3 regions of the Lacimicrobium alkaliphilum genome follow, and region 3 is predicted to be linked to each of the others. Evidence: predicted binding sites of a transcription regulator. Region 3 holds the regulator's gene; each other region holds the start of a gene.

Region 1 (9,960 bases), 230 kb from region 3:
ACCGGCTACATCTTTGAGTTTCTGTTCGATGCGTGAGCCTGTTACGACTATGACGTCATGCGTTGGTGCCAGGCCCGGGACCTCTTCGGCCACACTCGTGCCAATGAACAGGCTGGCAAGGGCCAGACTTAACGGGGTGATTCGGAACTTACCCATTTTCAAAAAATACTCCTGTTGTCTGTCAATCATTCTGGGAATAAGATCTAAACGAAAATAGTTTGCATTTGCAACTAGAAATGAGTAATTTATTTCCACGGGTTAATTACAAAGGAGTAATCGTATGGGAATAGTGACCTCGGCTGCGCGGATCCTGATGTTGGCAGCAGGGTTCTGGTTGGGTAGTCCGGTGTCGGTTGCTATGGCCGCAGAATCAAGGCTGATTACCGCAGGTGGTACCCTGACTGATATTGTTTTTGCGCTTGGAGCAGAGCAGGCACTGATAGCGACCGACAGCTCCAGCACCTCGCCCCGCCAGGCCAGGGAATTGCCACAGGTAGGCTATTACCGGGATCTTTCCAGTGAAGGGGTGCTGTCTTTTGCGCCTCACAGTCTTTGGGTGCTGGAAGGTGGTGGCAGCGATAAAAGCCTGCGACAGATCGAACAGGCCGGGGTGGACGTGCAGCGTTTTGCCAAACCAGATTCGGTGCAGGAGCTTTATAGTCTGATTGGGCAACTGGCTGAACGACTGAATGCCAGTGTTAAAGCTGAAACTCTGATTAGCCAGTTACAACAGCAACTCGCTGGCCTTGAAGCCGGTAATCCACACCGGGTGTTATTTGTTCTGCAGGCCTCTGCCAGAGGAATAATCAGTGCTGGAAGCGATACCGTGCCACAACTGTTGTTTGATTATAACGGCCTTAAAAATATCGCTGAGCATAAGGGTTTTAAACCGGTTTCGATGGAATACCTGACCTTACAACAGCCGGATATGCTGATTGCACCAGCCCATACGGTTGCCTCAGTCGGCGGCAAGCAGGCGTTTTGTGCGCAGCCCTCGTTACGTTTATTAAAGGCGGCGCAGCAATGCCGGTTATTGGTGATGGACTCATTGCTGGCACTGGGTATGACCACACGTCTGCCACAGGCCATTCAACAGGTGGCCGCCTTCAGTGCACAGCTGGATTCATCCCGAAACGCCGGAACCGTCAGCCAAAAACAACGCCCGGAAGAGGATTTTTATGCAGCCGGTCGCTGAACATCGGCAACGGCCATTACTGCTGGCCAGTGCCCTGGCTCTGCTTCTTTGCGCCGCGCTGGCTTTGTCATCCGGACCGGTAATGAGTGACTGGCGTCTGGCTCTGGCCTGGTGGTGGCCGATGGATTTTGGTGGCATCAACGACCTGCATATTGATGTGGTAACACAGATTCGCCTGCCGAGGTTGTTACTGGCGTTGGTGGTAGGTTGTGTACTGGCGCAATGTGGTACAGCTACCCAGACCCTGTGCCGCAATCCGCTGGCCGATCCCGGCCTGATTGGTATTTCTGCCGGGGCTGCAGTGGCGGCACTGATGGTGATTTCTCTGGGCCCGCAACTGGGTTTTCAGGGGCCGTTGTGGGTCAGCGGCGGTGCTTTTCTGGGTGCCCTTGGCACCACCTTGCTGGTGTACAAACTGGCGGGCAGTGCTGGTCAGACTTCGGTGGCGACTCTGATCCTCGCCGGCGTGGCTATCAATGCGCTGGCTTCTGCCATTATCGGTCTGCTCAGTTATTTCGCCGATGACGATGCCTTAAGGCTGATGACATTCTGGCAGATGGGCTCTTTGGCGGGGACCAGTTGGCAGCAGTTGCCATTTGGATTCCTCTGTATGGGGCTCAGTGCCCTGATGCTGTTTGTCCGCCGCCGGGCCATTAATGCGTTGTTGCTCGGTGAGCGCCAGGCCGGGTATCTGGGTGTGGATGTCCGCAGACTTAAGCGGGAAATTATTCTTTGGGTGGCGCTGGGTGTGGGCGGCGCTGTGGCGCTGACCGGCATCATTGGCTTTGTGGGGTTGGTGATTCCACATATCAGCCGATTGCTGGTTGGTGCTGATATCAAACGCCTGATGCCCATGTCCATGTTGCTGGGGGCTGCTGTGCTGACCTTTGCCGACTGGCTGGCGCGGATGCTGGTGTCACCGGCAGAGTTGCCTATCGGCATTATCACGGCGCTGGTGGGGGCCCCGTTCTTTTTATACTTACTGCTGCGTCAGAAGCGACAACTCTATGCTTGAATTATTAAATGTCAGTATTCACCGTGGCCGGCGCCGGGTGATTGAAGATCTCAGCGTGGAACTCAGCGCAGGCCAGATGGTGGTGATTCTGGGTGAAAATGGCGCCGGTAAATCGACCCTGCTGCGGGCCTTAGCCGGTGATCTGCCCTACCGGGGGGGCATTAATCTGCTAGGTAGCTGTTTAGGCCAATGGTCTGCCGCACAACTGGCCGGCACCAGGGCAGTGATGGAACAACAATTTTCGCCGCCACCACTGATGTCGGTGCGCGAACTGGTGGCGTTGGGACGCTATGCAAAAATGGAGAGTGATACCAGGGCCAATCAGTGTGCTGACAAATGGCTGGAACACACTCATTTAGTTGACTATGGCCACCGGGAAGCGGCGAGCCTGTCTGGCGGAGAACAACAAAGAGCGCAACTTGCCCGGTGTCTGGCGCAACTGGACAGCAGCCGGCCAATTCAGAAGATGCTGTTGTTGGATGAGCCTACCTCGGCGTTGGACCTTTACCATCAGCATCATTGCCTGCGACGGATCAGAGAGTTTGCGGCGCAAGGTAATCTGGTGATAGCGGTTATGCACGATGTCAATCTGGCGTCACTCTACGCCGATCATATTCTGTTGCTTAAACATGGCCGGTTAGTGGCTCAGGGCTCTCCGCAACAGGTGCTGCAGGCCAGCACCCTGAAATCGGTGTACGAAATAAGCATGCATATCAGTGCGCACCCAAACCTCGGCGTCCCTATGGTGTTTTCTGAGCCCGGTAATCAGGATTGCCCGTCACCGATGAGGCTGCAGGGAGCCAGGCGGATAGCAACTGCTGATGCAAAAGGTAATGACGTAATTTAATCAAGGAGAATAACAATGAATGAACGTATTGATGCGGCCAATGAGGCCAGACTGCTGGCGCAACAGTGTCAGACCGCAGTATTTTCGACCTTGTCGGTAAAACTGCAGGGCCATCCTTTTGGCTCGGTGGCGCCGGTAATGATGACAGACAGCGGTAATATGGTGTTTTATGTCTCCGATATTGCTCAGCATGCCCGTAATCTGCAACAGGATCCGCGTCTGAGTCTGACCTTGTTCAGGCAGGCTGAACGGGGCGATCAGAATGAACAGGGGCGGCTGACGTTGTGCGGTGAAGCCTATCCGCTGACCGAATTGCAAAGTGAGACTTATGCTGACCGTTACTTCAGATTATTTCCGCAAGCACAGGGTTACCGCAAGGCTCATGATTTCCGGTTCTGGCATTTAGATGTCAGGGATGTCCGCTATATTGGCGGTTTTGGTAAAATCTTCTGGATCACTCAGTCTGAGTGGCGGCGGCTTGTGCCGAAATGGTCGGCAAAGCAGGAGACGGATATGGTTGCGCACATGAACGCCGATCACAGCGATGCCTGCCGCCTGATATTGTGGGACCATTTCACCCTGGAGGGGCAGCCGCAGATGGCCACAGTGTATCCCGACGGCTGTCACTTTGAGCTGGATGGAAAATGCTATTTTGTCCCTTTTGTCAGCCCTTGCCATACCAGTCAGGAAGTGCGTCAGGCGCTGGTTGCTATGACTAACAAGGCGCGTGCCGCATAGCTGGTGGCGTGAGGAGTAATGGCGGTGGAATGCCATCCCGTCATCCTCACGGATGTCATGATCTCTTTCGCACAGCGGTGTTGTTTAACCTTACCCCTTTGCAGTTTGATAAAGATTCCGGCCCGGTGGCCGGAATGATGGAGTGAAGTGAGAATGCCGCAGGGTTACCCGGATTCCGCTTCGCTACATCCAGGCTACAAAAGCAGTGTCATCCTGAAGCACGTCAGGATCTCTTTTTGGTCGGTTGTGTTGCCCGGATTTGACTCCTCAGCTGAATGATAAAGGTTCCGGGGCAAGCCCGGAATGACGCCGGGCTACCCGTTATGTGTTTTTACCTGTTGGCCGCGGTTTGCGGGCCTTCGGCAGTGAGGGTCAGAGATACCCGGCGGTCAAAGGCGTTGCCGTCTAAAGAAGGCTGAGGATCCAGTGGTTTGCTGGCGCCCAGAGCTTTACTCTGAATGCGCCCGGCGGAGATGCCTTTCGCCAGTAATTGTTGTTTCACCGAGTCTATCCGCTGTGCCGAGAGTTGTTTGTTGTAGCCGGCGTCGCCGCGGCGATCGGCATGGCCGGTCAGCTCCACCCGCAGTGCCTTGTTGCTGTTAAGCAGTTTGGCCAGTTCCTCCAGCTGTTGCTGATAGATTGACTCCAGTTTTGCCGAACCGGTGCGAAACTGCACATTCAGGCTTAAATTCGGCAGGCCGTCGAGCAACTCGTCGTTATTCATGGAAACCAGTTGGGTACGGTTTTGCTCCTGAGCGCTGCGCAGTTGCGTAAGCAGGGTCTGATTGGAAGCCAGCAATTGATTGATCTCTGCTTCATGCTGATTCAGGGCGGTATTCAGATGTTTCATTTCTTCGTCGGCGGCCACAGAGTTGCCGATAAACAACCCGCCGATACCGCCGATTACGGCACCGAGTGGGCCACCGGCGACGGCGCCCACGACCAGGCCGGAACCAAAGCCGATGTTCTGGGCCTTTTTAATCTCTTTTTCACCGGCCATGGCGGCAGGGGCTGACAGGGCGGCGATGATGGTGGTGGTGAGGATCAGTTTTTTCATGGTGTTCTCCTTGGATTGCATTTTTTGCCTGGGTGTTTTTGATTGTGGTTATTAAACACCTCTGAATTGGCACAAAAGGGGAACAAAAAGGGCAATCTGAAGATCAATTGTGGCAACAATATGGCTTTTTATTCCGTTGGTCGCCAGGCGCTGGTTTAGGCGCTTAATTGCGGTATAGTCCGGGATAATTGAGATACAAAAGAGGTCGTCTGCCAGTGGGCCGCAGAATCGCAATAGTCGAAGATGAAGACGCAATCAGAGAAAACTACGCAGCGGTGCTGCGCCGCCAGGGCTATGAGGTGCTGACCTTTGCCAACCGCAAACAGGCCATGCACAGCTTCGATCAGCGCCTGCCCGATCTGGCCATTATTGATATTGGCCTGGAAGATGAGATGGACGGTGGCTTTTTGCTATGTCAGTCGCTGCGTAAGTTGTCTTCGTCCTTGCCGATTATTTTTCTGACAGCCAGAGACAGTGACCTGGATACGGTTTCAGGCCTGCGCATGGGCGCCGATGATTACCTGACCAAGGATATCAGTATGCCCCATATGACGGCGCGCATCTCGGCATTGTTCCGGCGCATGGAGGCCCTGAGCGAACCGCAGGACAGTGAACAGCGGGTCAATTGTGGCAGTCTGGAACTGGATCTTAAACGTATGCAGGCCCACTGGAAGGGGCTGGCGGTAGACCTCACCGTCACGGAGTTCTGGATGGTGCATGCCCTGGCCCGGTTCGCCGGCCATGTAAAAAGCCGTCAACATCTGATGCAGGATGCCAAAGTGGTGGTGGATGACAGCACTATCACTTCTCATATCAAGCGTATCCGCAAAAAATTTATCCAGCTGGACACCGGTTTTGACTGTATTGATACGGTCTACGGCATGGGGTACCGCTGGACTACAGACGGAGATTAAGGGCTTTTGTCACGCAGAACCTTTGTGTTTGGCCTGCGCGCCAAGCTGTTACTGATGTCACTGTTTCTGTTTGCCATTCCCTGGCTCGGTTATGAGTATGTGTGGGAGATGGAAAAGTATCTGCGAGCCGGCCAGGAGCGCACTCTGCTCGGCACGGTGCGGGCAGTGGCCACGGCACTGCATGAACGGCCCCGGCTGTTCGATGCCCAGGCCAGTTACCTGAGTGTGGAAAAGGGCCGCGATCTCTACGCCTATCCTATTGTGGATCCTATTCGACTGGATGGCCGGCTGAATGACTGGCGTCAGCAACAACATGCTCTGACCTATGATGACAATTATCTGATTGAACAGAGCCCTGCTTATCAGCCCGGTAGTCTGTCCTTCAGCCACATGGTGGGCAAATACCGGGACTATCTTTATGCCTACTTTGAGGTACAGGATGCTGAGGTTATCTATCGGCCACAGAACAGTCTGCGAATTGACCGCAATGATCATCTGCAAATTGCCTTTACCACTCCGGCAGGGGATTTTCGCCGTTATCTTATTGCCACCACAGGCCCGGGCTGGCTGACACCCTATGAACTGGATACCGGTGAATCGGTCAGCGGGATACGGCCCTTAAGCCCGGAGCCCCGAATTCAGGGCAGTTGGGCACAGACCCGGCAAGGTTACACCATTGAGCTGCGCATTCCGCTGGAGTTGCTCGGCAGCAAGCTGAGTTTTGCTATTACTGATGTGGATAAGATTGGTGGTGAGCCGGTAGCCACCATTGGCACTTCAGATGTGGGGGATGCCGATACCCTGGGTACGGTGTTGGTGCCGTCACCGGAGATTGAACAGATTATTCGTGGTCTGGGGCATACAGATTCACGCATCTGGGTGGTGGATCGTTATCAGCGGGTGCTGGCCCGCTCAGGGGATATCCGCAATTCTGACGGGATCTGGAGCCGCAATGTCAGTGGCGAGGACGAACAGGGCTGGTTCGCGCGCTTTGAACACAAGTGGCTGCATCCTTTGTACTATAAGGTTCTGACCCGTCCACCAAAGGATTTTATCGATCAGTTCTACGATGTGGCGCAATTGGAAGGCAGCCATATCGAACAGGCTCTGACTGGTGAGGCTGGCTCTGACTGGCGGCTGACCCCGGATAACAAGGCGGTGGTACTGGCAGCGGCCTATCCGATTTTTATTGAAGATGAAGTGATGGGGGCGGTGATCGCCGAGGAAACCACCAATGGCATTCGCAGCCTGCGTAATCTGGCGCTGGAAAAGCTGTTTACCCTGATGCTGGCGATTATGCTGCTCGGCACCCTGGGACTGTTTTTACTCGCCTCAAGAATTTCCAGCCGCATTCGTCGTTTGCGTGACCAGAGTGAGCAGGCCATCGACGAGCAGGGCCGTTTGCGCGGCAGTATTGAGCCTTCTCATGCCAGCGATGAAATCGGCGATCTGTCGCGCAGCTTTGCCGATATGGTGCAGCGACTCGGTCAGTATCACCATTATCTGGAGAATATGTCTTCACGGCTGTCACATGAGCTGCGCACGCCGGTGGCGGTGGTGCGTTCATCCCTGGAGACACTGAGCATGGAGGATGAAGGGGCGGCGAAGTCAGTGTACATGCAAAGAGCTCAGGATGGCCTGAATCGCTTGTCGGCCATTCTGACCAACATGAGTGAGGCCACCCGGCTTGAGCAAAGCCTGCAAAGTGCCGAGCGCCAGCCATTTGACCTGGCCGAAGTGGTAACCGGTTGTATGCAGGGCTATCAACTGGCCTATGCCGGGTGCGACTTACAAGTGAGTATTGCCCATCAGCCTCTTGAAATTGAGGGGGCCCCGGAACTAATTGCTCAATTACTGGATAAACTGGTGGCCAATGCGGTGGAGTTTGCTACACCCGGCGCGCCGGTGCTGGTCAGCCTGGCCAGAGTGCAGCGCCAGGCCGTGCTGGAAATCACCAATCAGGGGCCATTGCTGCCAGAGGAAATGGCAGGTCGTCTGTTCGATTCTATGGTCTCGGTGCGAGCCGGTGGTAAAGGCGGCCAGCCTCATCTGGGCCTGGGGCTGTATATTGCACGGCTGATTGTGCAGTTTCATCAGGGCCAGATAACCCTGCATAATCAAAGTGATCGCAGTGGTGTTTGTGTGCGGGTAAGCCTGCCGATTTAGCCTGCTATCCGTGCAGCAGATGGGTTGGTAATACGCCGGAATGACCGTCTGTCATGTCCGAATGTTGTCATCAGGCATCCAGCGCCTTTTAAGAAAAACGCAATTCATCGCAGAGACACAGGGGTTTAATGGTGTCATGGCCTTTACTTCTCTGCGCGCCCTGCGTATCTGCGTGATCTCAGGCTTTTATCTTTTTTGATCTCGCAGAGGCGCTAAGGCGCAGAGGATTAAGTAATTGACTGATCGAAAAAGACACTGGGTTCTCAGCAACCTTTGAACTACCAATGCGCTAACTGTTAACACTGACCTATCAAAGATGCTGGACATGCCTGCCAACTGCATGCGGGAAAGCCCGGATAGGATCAAACTGCAGATTTTCATTGTCGGCAGCGGACCTCTGACATAAGGTTAACCACTTATGATTTTTAGGAGCTGTTATATGGATATCCTGTTTGATTACGTATTGAGAATTGAAACCTTCCTGCTGCTGTTTGTGCTGGTACTGCTTAAATCTTCGATTATCTTTGTCCCACAGAACCGCGCCTACCTGATAGAACGTTTTGGTAAGTTTCAGTCAACCCGCGAAGCGGGGCTGAATTTTATCCTGCCTTTTGTTGACCGTATCGCCGCGGACCGCTCTTTGAAAGAACAGGCGGTAGATGTGCCCGAGCAAAGTGCTATCACCAAGGATAATATTTCTCTGAGAGTGGATGGGGTGCTGTATTTCCGGGTATTAGACCCCTATAAGGCCACCTACGGTGTAGACAGCTATGTGTTTGCGGTTACCCAGCTGGCACAGACCACTATGCGCTCTGAGCTGGGTAAGATGGAGCTGGACAAGACCTTCGAAGAACGGGATCTGCTCAACACCAATATCGTTGCTGCGATCAATGATGCTGCCGGTCCCTGGGGCATCCAGGTGATGCGTTATGAAATCAAGGACATTGTGCCGCCGCAGTCGGTGATGGAAGCCATGGAAGCGCAGATGAAAGCGGAGCGGGTGAAGCGGGCGCAGATCCTCGAATCGGAAGGCGACCGTCAGGCGGCGATTAACCGTGCCGAAGGTGAAAAGGCCTCGGTGGTACTGGCCGCTGAAGCGGATAAAGAAGAACAGGTGTTGCGCGCCGAAGGTGAAGCCAAGGCCATTATCGCCGTAGCCGATGCGCAGGCCGAAGCACTGCGGGTGGTAGGTGAAACGGCCAATACCGAGCAGGGGCAAAAAGCTATTCAGCTGGATCTGGCGACAAAGGCCATTGAGGCGAAACAGGCGATTGCCAAAGAGTCTTCCGTGGTGTTGTTACCCGATGGTAATACCGACGCTGCTTCGGTGGTGGCACAGGCCATGACCATCATCAATCAGATGAACAGCAAGGGGGCATAATGAGTTTGTTTACCGAACATCTGGCCGAAACCCTGATTGTGATCGGCCTGATTTTGCTGGCGGTGGAGATCCTGGTGCTGGGTTTTTCTACCTTTGTGTTGTTCTTCCTCGGGCTGGCGGCACTGGTCACCGGTGGCCTGATGTACATTTCGCTGGTACCGGCGACCTTGTTTGGCGCCATGGGCAGTATGGCGGTACTGACAGCGCTGCTGGCAGTGGTGTTATGGAAGCCTCTGAAACGGATTCAGGCCGATACAGCACCTAAAGAGGTGACCAGTGATCTGATTGGCCATCGTTTTTATCTGCCCGAAGCACTTATGCCCGGTCAGAGTATTACCTACCGCTATTCCGGTATTAACTGGAACGTGCGCAGCAAAGAGCCCGTCGCCGCCAAACAGGAAGTGGAAGTGACCAGAGTCAGTGTCGGTGAATTAGAAGTCAGGCTGGTACAGGGCGGGTGAGTTCGTAGGTCGGACTTCAGTCCGACTTTACGGGAATGACGGCAGAGTGTTGGTCATGCCCGAATATTGTAATCGGGCATCCAGCGACCTTTGCGAAATGTACAATTAACCACGGGGCCACAGAGGTTTGTTGGTGTAATGGCCTTTACTTCTCTGCGCGCCCTGCGTCTTTCGCGTGATCTCAGG
Region 2 (9,960 bases), 170 kb from region 3:
CCGTTGTGAAAACAGGCGGTGCTAACTCAGCCAACCCTGCGGCCTGGCAATAAAAGTCCTGCCGGGTTGGATGTTCAGTGGCGGACAGATGAAATACCTGACCCCAGTGATTTCCTTTAATGATTGCAATAATGGTCTTTAACACATCCTCAAGGTGCACCAGGTTGACCCTCTGATGGCCTTTATCCAGAGTGCGGCCCGCCAGAAATTTTACCGGATGCCGGTTCTGGCCGATCAGTCCTGCCAGGCGCAATATGCTGGCTTTGCCCGTTGCCAGAAGATATTGCTCTATTTCCATGTGAGCAAAACCTGAAGCCGTATTTGGTGTTGGTGCGGTCTGTTCATCCACCTTACCCTGACTGTTGCCGTAAACAGATGTGGTGCTGATAAAGAGGATCTGCTGGCAGCCTCGTCTCAGAAGCTGGTCCGTCAGCAGTTTGATTGAGTGCACAAAAGACACCGGCTCAATAGTTTTACGATTGGGGGGGATATTGAGAATACAGATATCTGCTCCGGCGATGGCGTCGGGAAGAGGATCGCCCAATTGAAATAACCAGGTTTCGATACCATCAGCGGATAATTTTTGCTGTTTGTGTTTGTGACGACAGGTGCCCAGCACCCGGTATCCCTGCTGCAAAAACTGAAACGCCAGCGGCTGTCCAAGCCAGCCGCAACCACAAATGCTGATACTGATCATAGTGTCACAGATTACCCTCGGTCTGATAAGAGATTAGCAATATACCATGGACAGGTCTGTGCTGATCATTACATCAGATTTCGATCGCCCTCAACTCTGACAATATCCAGTTCAGATAAGTCGGGAATCTGGTGGCTTATTTGCTGTTCCAGATCATCCAGCCTGGCCAGATCATAGCAAAGGCTGTCGGCTCTTTTTTCTATGATCTCCGCTTTGCTGGTGATGCGCTGTTCTAGATTCTCGCCGAAATTCTCCATGCGCTGCTCGAAGTTTTTCATATCGCCACCACTGGAAAGCATTTGCTTACCCATCGCCATCATCAGACTGCCCATAGAGCGAGCCACCATTTTTTTAACTTTCTGTTCGATTTCAGACTCAAACTGCGGTCCGAAAAACTTATCGTCTTTGAGTTGCACGGAGTTAAACCGAATACTGCCATCCTCAGCGTAGAGCTGTTGCGAGACTTTTTCTTTTAGCATGCTCATCTCCTCGCTGAACTCCAGCACCAGTTCATCGTCATATCCGAGTAACTCGCCAAACGCGCTGTTAATTCCTTCGCTGGCAAGCTCAACAGCATCCATGGCAATTCCTGCAACCTGCGGAGCCAGTTCGGATACCTGTTGATGATATTGGTTTAGCAGTTGCTGCTGTTGTGTGTTCAGCGACATAGTATTGCCGTTAAAGGTAGCCCCGGTTCCATCCAGTACCAGAGGTTGATTGTCCTGGGTCGACAGAGTCAGAATGCCTTTTTCAAGACTGAGATCGCCTTTAAGATTAACATTACAATCGGTCGCTATAGCGGATGAGCTGATAACAAGCAGTGAAGCGAGCAGTGTTTTCATCGGTATTCCTCAATTCATATTAAAAATTATTCTACAGTGTCGGATACAGCAACCCTTATGCCAAAAATCTAACCTGTTGTTTCTAAATGGGTTGTGCTCTTTGTCAGGACGGTGATAACAGAGCCTTTTGGTCAATATCACAATTTAGTGGGCGTTTGAGCCATACATCAAAGCTGCGCAAAAAATTGATCTGGTGCACTGATCAGTTAGCACTTTTACGGCATAATAGACTCATATTCATCGTTTGAGGCATATTTATGGGAAATTGGGTTGAAGCAATTTTATTTGGTCTGGCATTGTTGGCTTTTGTGCTCGGTGTCAGCAGCATTATCATGGCCATGACGTATAAACCGGCTGCCGCCGATGTACAGATGAAATCTAAAGTAGAATATGGCTTTTTCGGGGTGAGTGGGCTGGTATTAGGTTTGCTGTTTGTCTACGCCCTTTAGATGAGCTTCAGACTCAGTTTAAAAAGGCGCCATCGGCGCCTTTTTAAAACACTTTTATCGGGCATGGTGATAGGTATCTATGCCGAACAACTTGTACAACCAGCAAATACCGGTTGATGCGGTAGTCCAGAGCGCCAGGCCGACAACAACCAGAACAATACTGACTGCGGCAGGAAATATACCTTCCACTGCCACTGCCAGTAAAATGCATGACAGCACTGAGCGGATTAAGGTATCCCAGACACCCACATTGTCTTTATCTTGCATCATCTTATCTCCTCGTCATTTTGCCTGAGTATGTTCCGGTAAAGACCACGATGCTTTGACCAGGATCAATTTGCTCAATATCCCTGATTAAAAAGGGGTATAAGTTGTTCCAGATCAAAGTTGCGTCTTGTATGCCACTCTTAATAAAGTAGTAGTCAGTTTTGTCTGCACTTGCCAATAGCATTAACAACTTTATGGGAAAAGTATGAATTTTGACCAGATTGTCGATCGTAAGCCCACCTTCTCTTTCAAGTGGCAGAAGTATAAGGGCCAGGATGTTTTGCCTATGTGGGTGGCGGATACTGAGTTCAGATGTGCTCAGCCTATTCTCGATGCCCTGACTAAACGTATTGAACATGGGGTACTGGGCTATACTCTTCCTGCCCAATACGAACCGGCAAAACAGGCGGTGGCAGATTGGCTAAGCCGACGTTATGACTGGCAAATTGAGCTGGACTGGATAGTGTGGATGCCTGGCGTGGTACCAGGTTTTAATGTGGCCTGTAAGGCATGTTGTGAACCCGGTGATAAAGTGATGATCCAGGTGCCTAACTACCCGCCTTTGTTGGCGGCACCACAATTAAATCAACTGCAGCGAGCGGATATACCGACCCTAGAACAGGACGGACGCTGGATGCTGGACTTTGACGAGCTGGAAAAGCAGGCCGCCGATCCGGCAACTAAGCTGTTTGTATTGTGTAATCCAATGAATCCGGTCGGCACGGTGTTAACTGAGCAGGAGTTAGCCCGTGTTGCAGATATCTGTCAGCGTAATGGGGTCACGCTGTGCAGCGATGAAATTCACTGTGATCTGATTCTTGATGATCAGGCTTCGCACCTTCCTGCCGGCAAACTCGAAGCGCTGAAATCCAACAGCATTACCCTGATGGCGGCCAGTAAAACCTTTAATATTGCCGGGCTTGGTGCGGCCTTTGCGATTATCCCTGATGCCCGCTTGCGTCGTCAGTTCAATCAGGCGGCGATGGGTATTGTGCCCTGGGTCAATGTGCTTGGGTTGTATGCTACTGAAGCCGCCTTTACCCAATGTGATGACTGGTATGAGGCGCAGCTGGATTATTTGCGTGGCAACAGAGATTATCTGGTCGAGCAAATCAACCAAATTGAGGGGTTGCAGCTGATTTCTCCCCAGGCGACGTTTTTAGCCTGGATCGATGCCAGTGGCCTGGGGATGGATAATCCACAGCGATGGTTCGAAGACCGGGGAGTCGGTCCTTCACCCGGAGCAGATTTTGGTGATAAACAGTTTGTGCGGATAAATTTCGGCAGTCCCCGTGAATATTTACGCGAGGCCATTAACCGTATAAAGCGGTGTGACTGACGCTGATCCTGTTGATCAGAGCTTTATCATTAGGCATTTTTGCCGATAAAAAAGCTGGTGATGATCTGCAACTGTCCTGTGCGGGAGAATGAGAATATGATTAGAACGTTGTTTGGTGCATGTTTACTGGCTGTGGCAGCCGTGCCTGCACTTGCCCAGCAAAGCGAACTCAAAGCCGTACAGATCTATTCTCAGGATGAGTTAATCGCCATGATTAATGAAAATACCCATCTCGATCGGGTGGTGATGGATGATTGCCAGCTAGTGCAGGATATCGAAGCGCGGGCGACAACGCTGAAACTGCCTGCTTATCAGTTTCTGTGGGGAGATATGCTGGCCTGGGGAGTGTGTCTTAAAGCCGACCCGGAACGGGGGATACACTATATGCATGAGGCTGCCGAGCAAGGCCTGCCTGCCGCAATGGAACAATTAGGCCGCTACTATGCCGTGGGCCGGTTGGTGCAGCAGGATATCGACAGGGCTATCGTTTTCTTAAGAGAAGCCGGTAGTCTGGGTAATCTCAAAGCGCAGTTACGGTTGGCTGAATTGTTTATCGAGGGCCATGGCAGCCCCTATGACTATGAAGATACCTACCACTGGCTATATAACGCGATTACTGACGACAAAGCCGTGCACCAGCAAATTGCCCGTTGTCTGCAGGAACTTGAAAAGCTGATGCATCCCAAGGTGGTGCGCAAGGCCCGTCGTCCGCTTAATTCCTGAGTTCGTCAGGTTGTGGAAATTGTGCAATCATTCGGGCCCTGAATTCGTTATACTGTGCGTTAAATATTCAGAAAATAACGGAAACTAGCATTGCCAACGCAACACGATGACCCCTATTACCAGCGCGAAAAAGAAAAATACGACAATCCGGTAGCCAGCCGGGAATATCTCCTTAAGCTCCTGACCGATGAAAACAAGCCCCTTTCCATGCTGGAAATTTGTGAGTTGGTGGGTGCCGAAGATGAAGAGAGCCGTATTGGTATTCAGCGCCGCTTAAGGGCCATGGAGCGGGAAGGGCAGATTCTGTTTAACCGTAACAAGAAATACGGCCTGGCAGATAAGATGGACCTGATCCGAGGCAGGGTCATAGGCCACCGTGACGGCTTTGGCTTCCTCAAACGTGAGGATGGTAAACCGGACCTGTTTATTCACAATGCGCAGATGCGGACCTTACTGCATGGTGACATCGTGTTGGTTCGTGAGAGCAATCAGAATTACAAAGGTAAAACCGAAGCCCGTATTGTCAGAGTCGTTGAACCCCGCACGGAACCCGTAGTCGGGCGTTATTTTGTCGAGCATGGTTTCGGTGTGGTCGTGCCTGATGACAGCCGTATCTGCCAGGATATTGTTATCCCTCCTGAGCAAACCGAAGGTGCCCGTCAGGGACATGTAGTGGTGGTCGAGATTGTGCAGCGCCCGAACAAAAGGGTAAATGCCACCGGTAAGATCATCGAAGTACTGGGCGAACATATGGCGCCGGGCATGGAAATCGAAATGGCCATGCGCACCTATGATATTCCCCATGACTGGCCTAAAGCTGTTACTGAACAAATTAAGGGGTTAACCGAACAGGTACCGGAGCAGGCCAAGCAGGGGCGGGTGGATTTGCGTCAGTTACCTCTGGTGACTATAGATGGTGAAGATGCCCGTGACTTCGACGATGCCGTGTATTGTGAGCCACTGGATGAAGGTGGCTGGACACTTTGGGTCGCCATTGCCGATGTCAGTTATTATGTAAGGCCTGGTTCTGCGCTGGATAAGGAAGCCATTGAGCGGGGTAACTCGGTGTACTTCCCAGAACAGGTGGTGCCCATGCTGCCTGAAGTGCTGTCTAACGGGCTGTGTTCACTCAATCCCGAAGTGGATCGGCTGTGTATGGTATGCGAGATGCGCATCGACAAAACCGGCCACCTGAAGAGTTACCAGTTTTATGAAGCGGTAATGAACTCTCATGCCAGGCTGACCTACAATAAAGTGTGGGATATTCTGCAGGGCGATAAGGAGTTGTATCAGCGCTATGAGCCGCTGGTGCCCCATCTTCGTAGTTTGCATGATCTGTTCCGGGTACTCAAAAAGGCCAGAGCCAAGCGTGGCGCTATTGAGTTTGAAACCCAGGAAAATAAATTTATCTTCAATGCACAGCGTAAAATCGATCATGTGGTGGCGGTTGAGCGTAATGACGCTCACAAGATGATTGAAGAGTGCATGATCCTGGCCAATGTCAGTGCCGCCATGATCCTGCAAAAATATGAAGCCGAAGCTTTGTACCGTGTGCATGACAAGCCCGATGCCGATCGCCTGATGAGCTTTTTAGGCTATCTGGCCGAAGTGGGGATTCCCCATGGTATCGGTAACGATCCGGTGCCGGCCGATTTTTCCAACGTTGTTAATAAGGTCGCTGGAAGGCCGGATCAGGAACTGATTCAGACCATGTTACTGCGCTCCATGAAGCAGGCTATTTATGACCGCGAGAATATCGGCCATTTCGGTCTGGCTCTGGAAGCCTATGCCCACTTTACCTCACCCATACGCCGCTATCCTGATCTGGTTGTACACCGTGCCATCAAAGGGGTACTGGACAAGCAGAGTAAACGTAAGAGCAGCAGTGGTGGTAAGGCCTATTCCAGCGAGGAAGTGCAGCAACTGGGTGAACAGTGCTCAATGACCGAGCGTCGCGCCGATGATGCTACCCGTGATGTGGCCGACTGGCTCAAATGTGAGTTTATGCAGGACCATGTGGGCGCCAGCTTTGACGGCGTGATTGCCTCAGTCACCAGTTTTGGCTTCTTTGTACGTCTGAGTGAGTTCCATATCGATGGTCTGGTGCATATTACTGCGCTGGAAAATGACTACTATCACTTTGATGCGGTTAAGCAGCACCTGATTGGTGAGAACTTTGGCACCGTTTACCGGCTCGGGGATCAGGTGCGGGTCAAAGTGGCCGGCGTTAATCTGGATGATCGTAAAATCGATTTTGTGCTGGATCAGCCCCAGGGAAAAGGTAAAGGCGGTCGCAAAGTGGCGGTGAAAAAAGCAAAAGGCAAACGTGCCGCTGCACAAAAGCCTGTATCAGATAAAGCAGCCAAGCCTAAAGGGCAAGGCACAAAGCGTAAGCCGGCCAAAGGCAGGAAGTAACAAATGGCACAAACTCAATGGCTGTATGGCATACATGCCTTAGAAGCGTTGCTTGAACGGGAGCCTGAACGACTGCTCGAGCTGTTTGTGCTTAAGGGCCGGGACGATCAGCGCCTGATTGATATTGTGAATCAGGCCAGACGCTTTGGTGTGTCGGTACAGTTTTGTCAGCGCCGCACCCTGGATGATAAAGTCGAAGGCGCTCAGCATCAGGGTGTTGTGGCCAGGGCCAAACCGGCCAGGGTACTGGATGAAAGCGATCTGGATGCCATTGTTGCCGCCAATAACGCCCCTTTCCTGCTGATTCTGGACGGCGTGACCGATCCTCATAATCTGGGTGCCTGTATTCGCAGCGCTGATGGTGCAGGGGTGCATGCGGTGGTCGTGCCAAAAGATAAATCAGCGGGTTTAACGCCCACTGTCAGCAAAGTGGCCTGTGGCGCGGCAGAAGTGGTGCCTTTTATTCAGGTAACCAATCTTGCCAGAACCCTCAAGGAGTTGCAGCAGGCCGGAGTCTGGGTGGTGGGCACAGCAGGCGAAGCCGAGCAAACTCTGTATCAGGCCAGATTAACCGGCCCGATGGCGCTGGTGATGGGGGCTGAGGGCAAAGGCATGCGCCGCCTGACCCGCGAGCATTGTGATGAGTTAATTAAACTGCCCATGGCAGGCTCAGTGTCCAGCCTGAATGTATCTGTGGCAACAGGCATCTGTTTGTTTGAAGTGGTCAGACAGCGGCAGATGACATCTTCCTGATCCTAAGGTTGCCGGTCAGGCAGCCTCCTTTCTTGCCTGCAAAATTCTATATATCATCATAACGATTCCAGTGAGACTGTGAATAATCGTCTTCAAACTGTAGCAATATTGAGTCCAACGTAAAGGAATGTAAGCATTGGTAAAGAATGTAAATCGTTGATAACTCAGCAACTTAGCGGTGATAAATTGTGGTTCTAAACAACATTAAGGAACCGCTATGAATTTTCGTATTTTGTCTTTACCACTGTTAGTTTGCTGCGCTCTGCTGCTCCCCGCCTGTGGCGGATCAAGTGGCAGCGACAGTGACAACAGCTACCCTGAGGCCTATGTACAACTCTACAACGGGTCCCCAAACAGTGCCTCGACCTCGCTGTATATTGATGATGCTGCTTTGGGCAAAGCCAGTTATGGCAACGCAACGGGGCTCTATGCCCGGGATGAAGAAAAGACGACTCTCAGCCTCAGGCGCACTGACGCCAGCGATAAGGTAGTCGAGATCATGAGTCAGGACATTAATCTCAGTGACGGGCATAAATCTTTGTATCTGATGCTGGGCGACTACAAAGATCCTGAGCTGATAGAGCATAAATTCGAGCGCGCAGAACTGGACGATCATTTTACCCTGCACGCTATTTCTGCGGTGGCTGATAAAGAATATGATCTCTACGTTGCCGAAGCCGGGGCGTCCCTGACGGATGCACATTTAATGGGATCGCTGATATTCGGGGAACTCTTCCAGGCAGAGTACTGGGACGGTGACTCAGACAGCGCAAACTGGAATCTGGACGATTACGTAGTCTATCTCACTGAGCCGGGTAAAACTGAAGTGGTGTATGAAAGCGGCACTATGGCTTTCAACTTCGAGACCGAATATGTCATGGTGATCCGATCTTCGACCGGGGCGTCACAAAACAATCTTATCGTCGACTTGATCATTAACACTGCCCGCGTGCCTTCCTATAAAGATATTCGGGCCGGTGCCCAGTACCGTTTCTATAACAGTCTGGACGCTGGCATTGGCCTGACAGCGACGTTGAAGGGCAACGACATAGACCGAAGCGCTGATGTGGCAGCCCGAGAGTTGAGCGCTTTTAGTAGCGTCAAATATGGGGACTATCAGATATCTGCCAGTTCAGAGAATGCCCAGTGGGCTTTCAATAATCGTCTGTTGACCCTCAACCAGGGAGAGAGCAAAACCGTGGTTCTGTACAGCAATGCACAGGAGCAGCTCAGCTCGCTGGCTTTTGAAGACAGCGATTTGCCGCAAGTCTATGAACATGAGTTAAATATGGTTAATTTGGTGAAGGACTTCAGCAATATTGATATCTATTTTGTCAGGCAGGATGAGACAGTAGAGACCGCAGAGCACAAGCTGTTGAATCTGGGGTTTGCGGAATCTGATGATATCAGCCTGCCCAGCGATTACTATGAAATCATCGCTTTGTATGATGATAACAGTGGTAATCAGACACTTCTGTATCGCACTCAGTCTCTGGCAATTGATGAAGAAGTAAATTATGTGGTGTCAGTGGAGCCGGACAGCAGTTCCGCAAGTGGTTACCGGATCGCTCTGCTGCATTGAAGATATAGAATAAAGAGCGATGGAAAAGGCATTATCAGAGCGCATAACAACTGCTGCAATGAACGGCCAGGCATAGAAGATCTGGCCCGGACTCCGGCTGAATACGGGATGCGTCCGAGTGCAGTTCCGGGTAAAAAGCGCTCCCGGCGTTTTTTTACTCCGGACTATCCCTGTCCTCCGTCCTTCGGGCCGTCGTCGCGGGCTCCGACGTTAACCAGGTATTGCCGGAAGCAATACAGAACAGCTTTAGCTGGCCTGCGCAGCAGGCGATTTACAGGGATGTAATGAGTAAAAACGCTCCCGGCGCTTTTTTACTCCGGACTATCCCTGTCCTCCGCCCTTTGGGCCGTCGTCGCGGGCTCCGACGTTAACCAGGTATTGCCGGGAGCAATACAGAACAGCTTTAGCTGGCCTGCGCAGCAGGCGATTTACAGGGATGTAATGAGTAAAAACGCTCCCGGCGTTTTTTTACTCCGGACTATCCCTGTCCTCCGCCCTTTGGGCCGTCGTCGCGGGCTCCGACGTTAAAAAACGCTCCCGGCGTTTTTTTACACATTCGGGTATCACATCCCATTGTTTTCTGTTATAGTTTCGCGCCCTTTTTATGGGGGTATGACTATTAAAGCAGCTAATGGCCTGAAAATGGCCTTAACAACAGCGGAGCACTAGCATGATCCAAATGCAAACTAACCTGGATGTGGCCGATAATTCCGGCGCTCGCAGGGTTCAGTGTATTAAGGTTCTTGGTGGCTCGCATCGCCGTTATGCACATATCGGTGACATCATCAAAGTTACCGTCAAGGAAGCAATTCCTCGCGGTAAAGTTAAAAAAGGTGACGTACTGAATGCAGTGGTGGTGCGTACTAGAAAAGGCGTTCGTCGTCCTGACGGTT
Region 3 (9,960 bases):
AAATTCTGTATCTGCCAGATAAATTTGGTGACGATGGCCTGTGAGCCGAGAAAGGTTTCTACCTGCGGATCTAACCCGGTCAGGTGTTTGAGCTCTGGTTCCCAGTGGGGATTTGGCAGAAAGCGGGCGTCAAATACGTAGTCGGCATCTTTAGGAATACCGTGTTTAAAGCCAAAGGACTCAAATACCAGCACCAGACGCGAGCTTTTCTTGCCCAGAATACGTTCACGCACCAGTTCGGCCAGTTGGTGTACTGACAGTTCACCGGTATCGATATAAAGATCGGCGCGTTCGGCGATAGGGGCCAGTAACACCGCTTCAGACTGGATGGCGTCAGTCAGGGACTTACTGCGCTTGGACAGAGGATGCAGACGGCGGGTTTCGCTGAAGCGCTTGATCAGCACATCGTCGCTGGCATCTAAGTATAAAATCATCAGTTCCCAGGTGGCAGGCAGGTAATCGAGTATCTCTACCAGCTCTTCGGGATCTTTGGGCAGGTTACGTACATCAATGCTCACTGCTACCTGATCGTATTCATCCACCACTGTATGGGTGAGGGTGGGCAGCAGGTTGACCGGAATATTATCCACACAGTAGTAGCCCAGGTCCTCCAGAGAGCGCAGCACGATGGATTTACCGGAGCCGGAGCGGCCACTGATGATAATGAGTTTCACACTATGGCCTCGTACAGTTCCTGATTGGTTTTAGCGTGGCGTAAGCGTTTTACCACGTCCTTGTCATTGAGTTTGGCGGCGATGGTGGCCAGGGTCTGCAAGTGGCCCTGGGCTTGTTCTTCAGGCACTAAAATGGCGAAGAAAATATCCACCGGCTGGTTGTCGATGGCGTCATAGGCCACGGGCCCGTCACTGGTGATCAGCACGGCCATGACTTTGTCCAGCCCGGCCAGGCGGCCATGGGGAATGGCAATGCCATTGCCAATGCCTGTGCTGCCCATTTTTTCGCGGCATAGCAGGCTGGTAAGAATAGGGTCGAGGTCAATGTCGGGCAGATGTTGATCGGCCACATCGCTGATGGTCTCGAAGATGCGTTTCTTGCTGGTGCCCTGAACTGCACAGATGGTGCAGTCAGGGGTCAGGATGTCTTTAATTTCCATGCGGAGTCAGTTTTAGTGTCGCTTGATCTTTTCTTTGTGTTTGATCACCTGTCGGTCAAGCTTGTCGATCAGGCCATCAATAGCGGCGTACATATCAGTGTGTTCGGAAGTGGCAAAGACTTCCGCGCCATGCAGGTGCAGTGTCGCTTCGGCTTTCTGATTGAGCTTTTCGACGTTCAGTATCACATGCACATTATTGATATGATCGAAATGTCGCTCCAACTTTGTAAACTTTGAGTCAACGTAATCTCGAAGAGAGTCGGTAATTTCAACGTGGTGTCCAGTAAGGTTGATTTGCATAATGCCTCTTCCTCTTGTTCGCCTATAACAGGCTTTTGCGTTGGTTGGACGGGGGAATCGACAGGGATTCCCGGTATTTTGCTATTGTTCGCCGGGCAACTTTAATACCTTGCTCGGCCAACAACTGTGCAATTTTGCTGTCGCTCAGGGGTTTGGCGGGTTTTTCTGCCGCCACCAGTTTTTTGATCAGAGCACGAATGGCGGTGGAGGAACATTCGCCGCCGCTTTCTGTGGCCACATGGCTGGAAAAGAAATACTTGAGCTCAAAAATGCCTCTTGGTGTGTGCATATATTTCTGCGTGGTCACTCTGGAGATGGTGGACTCGTGCATATCCACCATTTCAGCAACATCGTTGAGCACCATAGGCTTCATGGCCTCGGGGCCGTATTCGAAAAAGCCCTGTTGCTGCTGCACAATACAGTTTGCCACTTTCAGCAGGGTGTCATTGCGGCTTTCCAGGCTTTTAATAAACCACTTGGCTTCCTGCATATGGGAGCGGATAAACTGGCTGTCGCTGGCGTTCCTGGTATTCTTGCTCATCGCCGCGTATTGCTGATTGATACTCAGTTTAGGCAAGCTGTCGGGATTCAGTTCTACGGTCCAGCGGCCATTTTTCTTGGCTACCGATACATCGGGGATCACATATTCCGGTTCACTGGTAGCGATGGCACTGCCTGGCCTGGGGTTCAGGGTTTGTAATAAACGTAAGGCTTCACGCAGTTCATCCTCTTTAAGCCGGGCTTTGCGCATCAGGGTGCGGTAATCTTTGCTGGCCAGCAGATCACTGTATTCGAGGATCAGTGATTTTGCCTGCTCCAGCCATGGCGTTTCAGGGGGGAACTGACGTAATTGTACCAGCAGGCATTCCTGTACGCTGCGACTGCCGACGCCAACAGGGTCGAACATCTGAATGCGTTTAAGTACACAATCTACTTCATCCAGTTCTACTTCTTCATTGTCCAGGCTTTGCAGGATGTCTTCAGTGGTGACGGTCAGATAACCGACATCGTCAATAGAGTCGATAATGGCCATGGCAATGGCCTGGTCGGTGTCACTGAAATGGGTCAGACGCATTTGCCAGAGCAAATGATCCTGAATGCTGTCCGAGGTTTCCCCCTGATAGATATTGTCATCGGCGGCACTGACCGCAGAAGAACCGGGTGCCGATGAGGCGCTGTAATATTCATCCCAGGTAGTATCCATCGGCAGATCTTCGGGCAACTCCTGCTTTTCCAGGGCTTCGCCGGTTTCGATGCTGTCACTGTCTTTGCTGTTACTGGCTTCGTTGGACTCACCATTCAGGCTGTCGGCATCGCGGCGCTCTTCCGTATTCTGATCGGCAGATTCTTCTGTCTCCAGCAGCGGATTAGACTCCAGCGCCTCCTGGATCTCCTGTTGTAAATCCAGCGTGGACAGTTGCAACAGGCGAATCGCCTGCTGCAACTGAGGCGTCATGGTAAGTTGTTGGCTGAATTTTAACTGTAATGCAGGCTTCATTTACTTCTTATTCTGGTTCCGAGGGCCTTGGTTACGGGTATTCCGGCTTCTGTTCTCATACAAATATCCGCACGGCATTTTCTCTAACTATAGCTTGAATTGGTCACCCAGGTATACATCTCTGACCTGCTTGTTATTCAGTACTTCATCTGCGGTTCCCTGGGCGATTAACTCCCCATGACTAACAATGTAGGCTTTCTCACAAACATCAAGGGTTTCACGTACATTGTGGTCGGTAATCAACACACCGATGCCTCTGTCCCGAAGATGGCGGATTATATTCTTGATGTCACTGACTGATATGGGATCGACACCGGCAAAAGGTTCATCAAGCAGAATAAAGCGGGGGTTGGCAGACAGTGCCCTGGCAATCTCTACCCGCCTGCGCTCACCGCCAGACAAACTCATCCCTGAGCTGGTGCGAATATGATTGATATTGAACTCATCCAGAAGTGCATCGGCTTCCTCTTCCCGTTGCTGCTGATTGATATCCTTACGGGTTTCAAGAATCGCCATCAGATTCTGATAAACCGTCAGCTTACGGAAAATTGAAGCTTCCTGGGGCAGATAGCCGATACCGGCCCTGGCGCGAACATGCATGGGCTCGAGAGTCAGTTCCTGGTCATCAATAAAAATCTGACCTTTGTCCATGGGTACCAGACCCACAATCATATAAAAAGAGGTGGTTTTACCGGCACCATTAGGGCCTAACAGACCCACAATCTGGCCACTGGCCACTTCCAGGCTGACATCCTGCACCACCTGGCGACTTTTATAGGACTTGGCGAGGTGCTGTGCTTTTAATACTGACATCAGTCCTGCTGCTCCTGGCCGGGCTGTTGCTCTTCTTTGGTGTCACTTAAATCCTCGGGCTGAAAGATCGTCATTACCCGACCATCTTCCTCGTCAGTGCCCTGCGCCATCAACTGTTCTTTTTCCATATTGAACTGAATGGATGAACCGCGCACGCTGTGGCTGTTCTGATGCAGTTCTGCATTGCCACTCAATGTCAGGGTACGGCCCTCAACCTGATATTCAATATATTCGGCAGCGGCGCGGATGCGGCTGCCATCTTCCATGGTTTGCTCATAGCTGGCAGGTGTACCCCGGGCAATAAAGGTCTCTTTGCCTTTGCCTTTGCCGGCATCGACTTCCACTTCGTCTGCGTTGATCACCAGGCTACCCTGGGTAATGTTGACGTTTTCACGGAAAAAAGAGATCTTTTTAATGCCGTCAGCCGACTGATACTCAGATTTTACTTTAATCGGCTGATCGAAATCTTCATTCACTGCGGCGACATTGAAACTCAATAGCGCCAGGATCAGAAACTTAAATCGTTTTGCCATAAATTGTCTGCACATGGTCCAGTAATTCAAATTGTTTTGTGGTCAGATCGGCAGAGAAGCCATTGCCGCTGATAGTGTAATTGTCACCTGAGATGGTTACGCTCTGATCTGACATCATGGTCTTAGCGGTCAAATCAATTTCAATAAAACTGGTGGTGACGGTACGAATAAAACCATCTTTGTCCTGACTGGTAATCTGTACATTCGTTTCCAGTTGAATTCGGTTGTCTTCATACAGCGTTCCCTGCTCTGCTGTTACTTCCCAGGGAGCTTCATCCTGAGCGACATAAATTTTGTACTGAGGCTGTTGAAACAGAGTAAAACCAAGCAAATCGTAATGTTCCATGCTGTTGGCATGGATACTGTGGGCGAGCAGGCCTTGCTCATTGTACAGATTGGTCTGCATATTGGACGCCAGATAGTTAGGCTGCAGGAAGGCTTCATCCTGCTGTTCAGCTTCCTGTGGCTCAGACTCCAGCCACCATAGGTTATTCGTGGCGAGGATCAGTAAGAACAGCAAGCCAATGCTGATATAGATGCGCTTCATGTGCTGCTACCGTGGATGTCTTCCAGTTTATGTTGCGCTTGCAGGAGCATATCACAGACCTCTCTGACCGCACCGAAACCACCGGATCTTTGTGTGACATAATTGGCTTGTTTCTTAATATAAGGATGTCCGTGGGGAACACTAATCTTCAGTGCCGCCAGTTCAAACATGCCGAGGTCGGGCATATCGTCACCCATCGCGGCGATATGTTCTTTTCTGTGGGGGGTTTGCTCAAGTATTTCACTCATGGCCTGCATTTTGTTTTCTGCACCCTGGATAATATGCCGGATACCCAGTGCTGACATTCTGCTTTGCACTATCTGTGAATGCCTGCCAGTGATTACTGCCACATCGATACCTTGTTTCAGAATGGCCTTAATGCCGTAACCATCGAGTGTGTGAAAGGCTTTGATTTCTTCGCCCTGATTAGTCATGTAGATGCGGCCGTCGGAAAATATGCCATCAACGTCACAAACCAGCAGCCCTATCCGTGAGAATTGCGTGAATAAAGCGGTGGGCATAGTACCGTATAATGTTTTTGTATGGCTCATCTGTTATCTGATTCTTTTATAATAAACTGACCTGAAACGCGATATATGCCGCCAGCAGCAATCCACCCTGCCAGTTTTCAATTCGTCTTTTACCCCTGATGGCAAAGCTGAAAAAGATCAGCAAGCCTGTCAGTAATAACATCACTGGCACGTCCCGGTGTATCACCTGGGGATCAATTTTGCCCGGTGAGAGCAGGGCAGGCATCGCCAGCACCGCCAGTATATTAAAAATATTGGACCCAAGTATATTGCCAAGGGCCAAATCCTGCTCTTTTTTAAGCACGCTTGCGATACAAGCTGCCAATTCCGGTAAACTGGTGCCAATAGCGATGATGGTCAGGCCAATCACAAGATCGCTGATCCCATAGAAATGGGCAATGGCCAAAGCCGAATCTACCATATAGTGGGCGCTCACCGGCAACAGTATCATACCGATCAACAGCCACAGCAGATAGTTAATTGGTTTGTGACGTGTATTGACCTCTGCAGTAAGTTCCTGAACCAGCGGATCACTGCTTCCTGCGGTTAAAGACAACCCTATCAGCGCGCCAATAGTGGCGACGAATACGGCCAGAAGCAGGCCACCTTCTGTGCGGGAAAGAAAACTGTCGGCCAGTAAAAAAGCAGCAATCACAGACACAGCCAGTACCACAGGCATTTCGCGTTTCAGCGTTACAGAAGCCACCTGCAGGGGTCTGAGCATGGCAGTCATACCCAGCACCAGCCCGATATTGGCAATATTGGAGCCGATAGCATTACCTATGGCCAGGTTATTCTTGCCTGATAAAGACGCACTGATGGCCACAAGAATCTCCGGCGCTGAAGAGCCCATGGCCATGATGGTCATGCCGATCAGCATCGGCCGGATGCCAAAACAGGCCGCCAGCCCAGCAGCCCCGGTGACAAAACGGTCTGCGCTCCAACTCAGTACCAGCAAACCGACAATGAAGATAACACTATGTGTGATTGGCATAGATAAATGGGTCAGCCATTGGATGCCTGTGATTGTCGCAAATACCCGTGGCTTTGCCTATGCCAGAGCCAAGTGGCAATAAAATCAGTGATAAGGTAAAGCAAATTGAAAAAGTAAACGCTATCGTTTACAATTCATCAGGTTCGCTATTGAACGATTCCCGGGTTTGTCACTCTTTACTAAGCCTATCCGTTAATCATGTTGGACTGTCTCATTATTTAGAACACAACTTATTACTTTTTAACTTTTTCACTGCCCCTTGAAAAACAGTACAATACGCCACACAACAGGCTGCCTGAGCGAACAACAGCCAGAAAACCGGATTAGAGAATGGAAGACCTGATAAAGATCGAAAATTTGAGCTTTTCTCGGGGGGATAAACAGATTTATGACAATATTTCTGTCACCATCCCAAAGGGAAAGACCACAGCCATTATGGGACCCAGCGGCATAGGAAAGACCACCTTACTGAAGCTGATTGGCGGGCAACTGCGTCCGGATAGTGGCGATATTCGTTTTAAGGATGAGTCGATTCCGGGTATGACACGCAGCCGGTTGTTTCAGGTTCGCCGCCAGATGAGCATGTTGTTTCAAAGCGGTGCATTGTTCACTGATATGACCGTATTCGATAATGTGGCCTTCGCGTTACGGGAGCATTCTGATCTGTCCGAACGTCTTATCCATATCCTGGTATTAATGAAGCTTCAGGCTGTTGGATTGCGTGGTGCTGCGCAAATGATGCCAAGTGAACTATCAGGGGGCATGGCCAGGCGGGCTGCACTGGCAAGAGCCATTGCACTGGATCCGGAACTGATTATGTATGACGAGCCATTTGCCGGTCAGGATCCGATCTCAATGGGGGTGCTGGTGAAACTCATTAAGGCCCTCAACGATGCGCTTAGTCTCACCAGTGTTGTGGTCACTCACGATGTCAAAGAAGTCATGTCCATAGCGGACTATGTATACATTCTGGCTGATAAAAAAATCATTGGTCAGGGTACCCCTCAAGAGATAAGGCAGCATGAATCAGAGCTGGTGCAGCAGTTTCTCGGAGGTAAAGCCGATGGGCCGGTGCCTTTTCATTACCCGGCCAACAGCCTTGAACAAGATTTACTGGAGGCAAATTAATGGAATGGTTTGCACAACTGGGTAATAAAACACTTGGTCGTCTTGCCGGATTGGGTCGGGCGACTTATTTGTTGTTCAGCGCCGTGGTGGCCAAACCCCAGCCGCTGAAAATGTTCCCTCTTACTATCAAGCAACTGTATGTTGTGGGTGTGCAGTCTTTATTGATCATTCTGGTGTCCGGGGCCTTTATCGGCATGGTACTGGCATTGCAGGCTTACACGGTATTGGTGGATTACGGTGCTGAAGAAAGTCTCGGGCCGATGGTGGCGCTGTCATTGCTGCGTGAACTGGGCCCTGTGGTGACGGCACTGTTATTTGCCGGCCGTGCGGGTTCGGCATTGACGGCAGAAATCGGGCTGATGAAAGCCACAGAGCAGCTAAGCAGTCTTGAAATGATGGCAGTGGATCCGATGCGAAGGGTGATTGCACCGCGGCTTTGGGCTGGCCTGATATCCATGCCATTGCTGGCGCTGATATTCAGCGCAGTGGGGATTCTCGGTGGCCAGGTGGTCGGGGTCGACTGGTTGGGTGTGGATGCGGGCAGTTACTGGTCGGTAATGCAGTCGGCGGTAGACTTCAATCAGGATGTTCTCAATGGTGTGATCAAAAGCATCGTGTTTGCCTTTGTGGTGACCTGGATATCGGTTTTTAAAGGGTATGACTGTATTCCCACTTCAGAAGGAATCAGTCAGGCCACGACTCAAACTGTAGTCTACTCATCGTTGGCAGTATTGGGACTGGATTTTGTACTTACGGCATTAATGTTCGGCAGTTAGTGACAGAGGAATGACAATGAATTCAAGGAAAATTGAAATAATGGTGGGGTTGTTTGTGGCATTGGCTATCGCCGCCCTGCTGTTGTTGGCGCTTAAAGTGGCCAATGCCGGTATCACCGGCGATGGTGAAACCTACGAACTGAAAGCCAAGTTTGACAATATCGGTGGGCTCAAGGTTCGTTCCCCAATTAAGCTGGGCGGAGTAGTAATTGGCCGGGTAGGCCGGATTAGCCTGGATGACGATGATTACACTCCGGTCGTGACATTAGAAATCTCCGCAGAATACAAAGGTTTTCCCGAAACCACGTCAGTTTCTATCCTTACCTCCGGTCTGTTGGGGGAGCAGTATGTGGGATTACAGCCGGGCTTTACTATTGATGGTATAGAACCGCTGGAGCCGGGCGACTATATCGCAGATACCAAGTCGGCGCTGGTACTGGAAGACTTAATTGGACAGTTTCTGTTTAACCGGGATTAAATCTGAGTTAGAGCGCAGGGTTGCAGGCATTTATCTTTAAACGGAGTGATATTATGAGCGTAAAATGGTTAATAAAAGGGGTGATGGTATTGGCCATCAGTCTGACTTTCAGTGTGCAGGCTCAGGAGCCTGAAGACCCGTATCAGTTGCTGTCTGAAGTGGCAACCAAGACCTTTGACCGGATCAAAGCGGAGCGCCCTGAGATTGAAAAGAATCCCGAGATCCTGCGCGATATCATGAAAGAAGAGCTGTTGCCTTATGTGGATTACAAGTTTGCCGCCCTGAAGGTGCTCGGCAGGCACTTTAAATCAGTACCACAGGATAAAATTCCTGAATATATTCAGGAGTTTCGTAATTATCTGGTTACCACTTATGCGCTGGCTATGGCCCAGTATGATGACCAGGTCGTTGAGTTTGAACCTGGCAAGGATTATAGCGACGACAAGATGGTCACAGTGCGGGCGGTAGTCAGGGAGCAGGGCAAGCCGGATATCAATATTTCCTTTAAGGTGCGCAAGAACAGCCGTACTGAAGAATGGCGTGCTTTCGATATGGTTGCTGAGGGCATCAGTATGTTGTCCAGTAAGCAAAGTGAGTTCGAATCGATTATTCGTCAGGAAGGCATAGATGCGGTTATTGCGTTACTCAAGGAAAAAAACCAGCAGCCAATCCGTCTTGAAACTGACAAAAAAGAGGATGACGCGTGAGTGCATTGCGTCTTGAAAGCACCGCCACGGGAGAGTTTTGTCTGTGTGGTGACTTTACCCGGGATAATCTGACTCAGGTTGAGGACAGCCAGGCGCAATTCTGGCAGCAGGACAGATTGAAACTGAACCTGGCCGAGGTTTCCCGGGCCGATATGGCAGGACTGGCCTGGTTGATCGATCTGGTCTCCCAGGCTCGTCATAAATCTGTTAGTCTGCAACTTGAGAATGTTCCTGAAACCCTGTTAAAGCTGGCAAAAATCAGCGACGTTCAGGAGCTTTTACCGTTACAATAAGCGGCCCACCGCAAGCCATAAGTTGTTCTATGCAAACAGATGAAATTGAAACCCTGCTCAGACAAGCCCTTGAGCTGACTGAGCTTTACGTTAAAGGCGAAGGCTCTCACTATCAGGTGATTGCTGTCGGCGAGATTTTTGCCGGCGCCAGCCGCGTCAAAAAACAACAAATGATCTACGCTCCGCTTTCGGCACAGATCGCCGATGGCAGTATCCATGCCCTGACCATTAAAGCCTTTACTCCAGAGC

The links. Region 3 encodes sigma-54, which starts transcription at its own class of promoters, with help from an activator protein. Its sites were predicted from a motif close to GTTGGCACGNNNNTNGNNT; they were not measured.
Region 1: a site for sigma-54 is predicted at 4,961-4,979, ahead of pdsR (proteobacterial dedicated sortase system response regulator). Genes of this name have one in related genera too.
Region 2: a site for sigma-54 is predicted at 1,586-1,604, ahead of AT746_RS02415 (DUF2884 family protein). Genes of this name have one in related genera too.

What each region holds. Positions count from the first base shown of each region.
Region 1 covers NZ_CP013650.1:454,587-464,546, forward strand. Annotated here, with positions in the region: gene AT746_RS02120 (TonB-dependent hemoglobin/transferrin/lactoferrin family receptor) at 1-156, opposite strand, end outside; gene AT746_RS02125 (heme/hemin ABC transporter substrate-binding protein) at 281-1,195, shown strand; gene AT746_RS02130 (FecCD family ABC transporter permease) at 1,179-2,210, shown strand; gene AT746_RS02135 (heme ABC transporter ATP-binding protein) at 2,203-3,057, shown strand; gene AT746_RS02140 (HugZ family protein) at 3,073-3,795, shown strand; gene pdsO (sortase-associated OmpA-like protein PdsO) at 4,127-4,852, opposite strand; gene pdsR (proteobacterial dedicated sortase system response regulator) at 5,068-5,766, shown strand; gene pdsS (proteobacterial dedicated sortase system histidine kinase) at 5,773-7,932, shown strand; gene AT746_RS02160 (SPFH domain-containing protein) at 8,372-9,313, shown strand; gene AT746_RS02165 (NfeD family protein) at 9,313-9,774, shown strand.
Region 2 covers NZ_CP013650.1:508,171-518,130, forward strand. Annotated here, with positions in the region: gene AT746_RS02410 (SDR family oxidoreductase) at 1-697, opposite strand, end outside; gene AT746_RS02415 (DUF2884 family protein) at 766-1,539, opposite strand; gene AT746_RS02420 (hypothetical protein) at 1,797-1,988, shown strand; gene AT746_RS02425 (YgaP family membrane protein) at 2,043-2,258, opposite strand; gene AT746_RS02435 (MalY/PatB family protein) at 2,461-3,594, shown strand; gene AT746_RS02440 (tetratricopeptide repeat protein) at 3,691-4,317, shown strand; gene rnr (ribonuclease R) at 4,408-6,732, shown strand; gene rlmB (23S rRNA (guanosine(2251)-2'-O)-methyltransferase RlmB) at 6,736-7,485, shown strand; gene AT746_RS02455 (DUF4397 domain-containing protein) at 7,703-9,067, shown strand; gene rplN (50S ribosomal protein L14) at 9,738-9,960, shown strand, end outside.
Region 3 covers NZ_CP013650.1:681,343-691,302, forward strand. Annotated here, with positions in the region: gene rapZ (RNase adapter RapZ) at 1-674, opposite strand, end outside; gene ptsN (PTS IIA-like nitrogen regulatory protein PtsN) at 671-1,114, opposite strand; gene hpf (ribosome hibernation promoting factor) at 1,127-1,414, opposite strand; gene AT746_RS03245 (RNA polymerase factor sigma-54) at 1,437-2,912, opposite strand; gene lptB (LPS export ABC transporter ATP-binding protein) at 3,000-3,725, opposite strand; gene lptA (lipopolysaccharide transport periplasmic protein LptA) at 3,725-4,258, opposite strand; gene lptC (LPS export ABC transporter periplasmic protein LptC) at 4,242-4,805, opposite strand; gene kdsC (3-deoxy-manno-octulosonate-8-phosphatase KdsC) at 4,802-5,356, opposite strand; gene AT746_RS03270 (calcium/sodium antiporter) at 5,373-6,329, opposite strand; gene mlaF (phospholipid ABC transporter ATP-binding protein MlaF) at 6,660-7,457, shown strand; gene mlaE (lipid asymmetry maintenance ABC transporter permease subunit MlaE) at 7,457-8,233, shown strand; gene mlaD (outer membrane lipid asymmetry maintenance protein MlaD) at 8,250-8,711, shown strand; gene mlaC (phospholipid-binding protein MlaC) at 8,765-9,418, shown strand; gene AT746_RS03295 (STAS domain-containing protein) at 9,415-9,711, shown strand; gene AT746_RS03300 (BolA family protein) at 9,741-9,960, shown strand, end outside.